2 regions of the Streptomyces sp. NPDC007983 genome follow, and region 1 is predicted to be linked to the other one. Evidence: riboswitches for the same ligand, from Rfam matches in the RefSeq annotation. Region 1 holds a riboswitch; the other holds the start of a gene.
What was found. A riboswitch is a leader RNA that binds a small molecule or an ion and turns the genes downstream of it on or off. The one in region 1 is predicted to bind glycine.

Region 2: it holds a riboswitch for glycine, as region 1 does, so the genes downstream of both, gcvT (glycine cleavage system aminomethyltransferase GcvT) here and gcvP (aminomethyl-transferring glycine dehydrogenase) in region 1, are expected to answer to the same signal.

Annotation. Positions count from the first base shown of each region.
Region 1 is NZ_JBIBJI010000020.1:10,618-12,810, forward strand. Features, by position in the region: gene ACFZCY_RS37840 (DNA polymerase IV) at 1-451, shown strand, start outside; gene ACFZCY_RS37845 (PRC-barrel domain-containing protein) at 427-744, opposite strand; glycine riboswitch at 887-984, shown strand; gene gcvP (aminomethyl-transferring glycine dehydrogenase) at 1,174-2,193, shown strand, end outside.
Region 2 is NZ_JBIBJI010000009.1:298,344-300,536, forward strand. Features, by position in the region: gene ACFZCY_RS27945 (AAA family ATPase) at 1-298, opposite strand, end outside; glycine riboswitch at 455-565, shown strand; gene gcvT (glycine cleavage system aminomethyltransferase GcvT) at 759-1,886, shown strand; gene gcvH (glycine cleavage system protein GcvH) at 1,952-2,193, shown strand, end outside.

The DNA.
Region 1 (2,193 bases):
GGACTACACACAGGAGGATCTGTTCGCCCAAGCCGCTCAGGCCGCTCAGGCCGCCCAGTCCGCTCAGGCCGCCGAGGCCGCCCACGAGGCCCTGGAGGAGCCGGAGGGGGGCTGGGGCACCCGGACGCCGGAGCCGGAGAGTCCGGGCGTCCCAGAGGCCGCTGAGGGCGCCGGGAGGCCGCGGGTCTGGCTGCCGGGGCTCGATGTGCGGCACACCGAGTTCGGGGCGGGCTGGGTGCAGGGCAGTGGGGTGGGCCGGGTGACCATACGGTTCGAGGTGCCCTGGTCGGGGCCCGGCCGGGTGCGGACGTTCGCCGTGAACGACCCGGAGCTCGAGCCGGGCGAGCCGCTGCCGCTGGTGCGGTCCCCCGAGGGCGCCGACGGCCCGGCCGGGGCGCCCGCGCCGGGCGAAGGCCGGGGGAGGGGTCAGCCGGTGACGTCCAGCCCGTAGTGGTGGTACAGCTGCAGTTCCTGCTCCGGGGAGAGATGGCGGCCGACCCCCAGGTCCGGGGCGTCCTTGATCAGCGCCCGGTCGTACGGCACCCGCAGCGAGTCGCCGACGACCTCGCTCGGTTCGAGCGGCACGAAGACGTCCCGGCTGAACAGGCCGGTGCGTACCGCCGCCCACTCGGGCTCGCCCGTCGCGTCGTCGAGGTAGACCTCGTCCACGGTGCCGATCTTGGCGCCCTCGCGGTCGAATGCCTTGCGGCCGATCAGGGTCCGCGGGTCGATGTCCGTCTGCACGCTCTCTCCCACAGGTGGCGATGGTCACGGTGGCGATGGTCCAGTGATACCTACCAAAAGCCACATCACCGCACGCGGCCACTCGAGCACCCCCTGGCCCAACCCCCCTCGGCAGACGCGCTGGTACGCTGGCTGTGGCTGCAGACCCCGTGCGGGAGAGTCCTCCGACGATCGTGTCGGAGGCGCCGAAGGAGCAAATCCTCCCCGGAATCTCTCAGGCACACGTACCGTGCGGGCGAGGTCACTCTGGAAAGCAGGGTGGGCCACGGGGAGCACAGCTCCGGAACCCCTCCTCACCGACGGTGAAAGCCGGTCGAGCGCCGCTGGACCGGTGAAGCTCTCAGGTTGAGATGACAGAGGGGGAGGCCGTCCGGGCACCCGCACCGCGGTGCCCCTCGCCGGTCGTACCAGACCAGGAGGCCCCCGCAGATGACCACTCACCGCATCTCGCTCGCCGAACTGGAGCGCGGTACTCCATTCGAGCAGCGCCATATCGGCCCCGACGCCGGAGCGCAGGCCAAGATGCTCGCCCAGGTCGGCTTCGGCTCCCTCGACGAGCTGACCGCCGCCGCCGTACCCGAGGTCATCAAGAGCGCCGAGGCGCTGCGGCTGCCGCCGGCCCGCAGCGAGGCGGAGGTCCTCGCCGAGCTGCGCGGCCTCGCCGACCGCAACCAGGTGCTGCCGTCCATGATCGGGCTCGGCTACTACGGCACCTTCACCCCGCCGGTGATCCTGCGCAACGTCCTCGAGAACCCCGCCTGGTACACCGCCTACACCCCGTACCAGCCGGAGATCTCCCAGGGCCGGCTGGAGGCGCTGCTCAACTTCCAGACCGTCGTCGCCGACCTGACCGGCCTGGACACCGCCGGTTCCTCGCTGCTGGACGAGGCCACGGCCGCCGCCGAGGCCATGGCGCTGTCGCGCCGCGTCGGCAAGGTCAAGGAGGGCGTCTTCCTCATCGACGCCGACTGCCTGCCGCAGATCATCGCGGTCATCGAGACCCGCGCCGAGCCGACCGGCGTCGAGGTCGTGGTCGCCGACCTGACCGACGGCATCCCGGACGAGATCGCCGAGCGCGGCGTCTTCGGCGTGCTGCTCCAGTACCCGGGTGCCTCCGGCGCGGTCCGCGATCCGCGCCCGGTCATCGAGCGGGCCCATGAGCTGGGGGCGATCGTCACCGTCGCCGCCGACCTGCTGGCGCTCACCCTGCTGACCTCCCCCGGCGAACTGGGCGCGGACATCGCGGTCGGCAGCACCCAGCGGTTCGGCGTGCCCATGGGCTTCGGCGGCCCGCACGCCGGGTTCATGGCCGTGCGCGCCGCCCACGCCCGCAGCCTGCCCGGCCGGCTCGTCGGGGTGTCGGTGGACGCCGACGGCGACAAGGCGTACCGGCTGGCGCTGCAGACCCGGGAGCAGCACATCCGCCGCGAGAAGGCCACCAGCAACATC
Region 2 (2,193 bases), on a different contig from region 1:
GCATGCGTCTCTCCCAGGCCTCCCGGGTGTGCTGCGAGTCGACCCGCACCACGGCCGTGCCGCTCGGGTCGGTCCCGGGGACCACCCGGTTGATCAGGGTGGTCTTGCCGCTGCCGGGCAGCCCGGAGGCGATGATCAGGTCACGCGCCGGGTAGCGCAGCTCCGCCCCCACCCCGCCGCGCAGGTCGTGCACGGCGCGCCGGTCCGGTCTGACCGTGCCCCCTGAGCGCGTCCGCTCCTGCCGCGCGGGCAGGGTTCCTCGGGTTGTCGCGAATGTTCCCTGCCCGTGCACCGTGATCGTCCTCCAAGGTCGGTCAAGCGGCTGCGTACCCCGAGAGTGTCAAGAAAAGGTAATGCCCATCAAGGAGGCCCCGGCGCGACCCCGCTCACAGAGGGGGGTTCCCTTCCGGAGCGGACGTGCGATGATGGCCGCGCCAACTGCATACCGGCCGCTCGAATCCGCGCGGGAGAGTCCTTGGTCACCGGCAGTCCGCCGGTCTTCACAAGGCGCCGAAGGAGCAAGCCCTCCCTTGAATCTCTCAGGCCCCGATACCGCACGGACGAGGCAGATCTGAAAAGCGGGCCACTCGAAGTGGCTCCACCCAAGGTGCAAGCCGGCCAGCCCCGCCGCGCGGGATTGGTCACGGCGAACCTCTCAGGTTCCGATGACAGATGGGGAGGACGCTGTGCCGTCCTTGTCGTCCCATCCACCCCACCCGTCCCGTCATCGCCGTGATCATGACCCTGGGAGCTGCCCCATGACCGACGCCCCGCCCACGCCCCGCCGCACCGCGCTGGACGCGGTCCACCGTGCGCTCGGCGCCACCATGACCGACTTCGCGGGCTGGGACATGCCGCTGCGGTACGGCAGCGAGCGCGACGAGCACACCGCGGTGCGCACCCGCGCCGGGCTCTTCGACCTCTCCCACATGGGTGAGATCGCTCTCACCGGGCCGCAGGCCGCTGACGCCCTCGATTACGCCCTGGTCGGCCATCTCTCGGCGCTCGCCGTGGGCCGCGCCCGCTACACCATGATCTGCGACAGCGAGGGCGGCATCCTCGACGACCTGATCGTCTACCGGCTCGCCGAGCAGGAGTTCCTGGTCGTGGCGAACGCCTCGAACGCCCAGGTGGTGCTGGACGCGCTGACCGAGCGCGCCACCGGCTTCGACGCCGCCGTACGGGACGACCGCGACGCGTACGCGCTGATCGCCGTCCAGGGGCCGCAGTCCTCGGGGATCCTGAAGGGGCTGACCGACGCCGACCTGGACGGGCTGAAGTACTACGCGGGGCTGCCGGGGACCGTCGCGGGCGTGTCCGCCCTGATCGCCCGCACCGGCTACACCGGCGAGGACGGCTTCGAGCTGTTCGTCGCGCCGGACGACGCCGAGCGGGTCTGGCAGGCGCTGACCGAGGCGGGCGCCCCGGCGGGCCTGGTGCCGTGCGGGCTGTCCTGCCGGGACACGCTGCGGCTGGAGGCGGGGATGCCGCTGTACGGGCACGAGCTGAGCACCGACACGACCCCGTTCGACGCGGGGCTCGGCCGGGTGGTGAAGTTCGGCAAGCCCGGTGACTTCGTCGGCCGCGGCGCGCTGGAGGCCGCGGCGCGCGAGGCCGAGGCCCGGCCGCCGCGCACGCTGACCGGCCTGGTCGCCGAGGGCCGCCGGGTGCCGCGCGCCGGCTACGCCGTGGTGGGCCCCGACGGCTCGGAGATCGGCCGGGTCACCTCGGGCGCCCCGTCCCCGACGCTGGGGAAGCCGATCGCCATGGCGTACGTGGACGCGGAGCACGCCGCGCCCGGCAGCCCGGGGGTGTCGGTGGACATCCGCGGTACCGGGGAGCCGTACGAGGTCGTCGCGCTCCCCTTCTACCGCCGCGAGCGCTGAAGCCCCCGTCTCACCACTGAAGACCCGTTTCCCAAGCACTCCCCCCTATCCAGGAGAATCGGACCATGAGCAACCCCCAGCAGCTGCGCTACAGCAAGGAGCACGAGTGGCTGTCGGCCGCCGACCAGGACGGCGTGTCGACGATCGGCATCACCGAATACGCGGCCAACGCGCTCGGCGATGTCGTGTACGTCCAGCTCCCGGATGTCGGCTCCACCGTCGCCGCCGGTGAAACCTGCGGTGAGCTGGAGTCCACGAAGTCGGTCAGCGACCTGTACGCGCCGGTCTCCGGTGAGGTCACCGACAT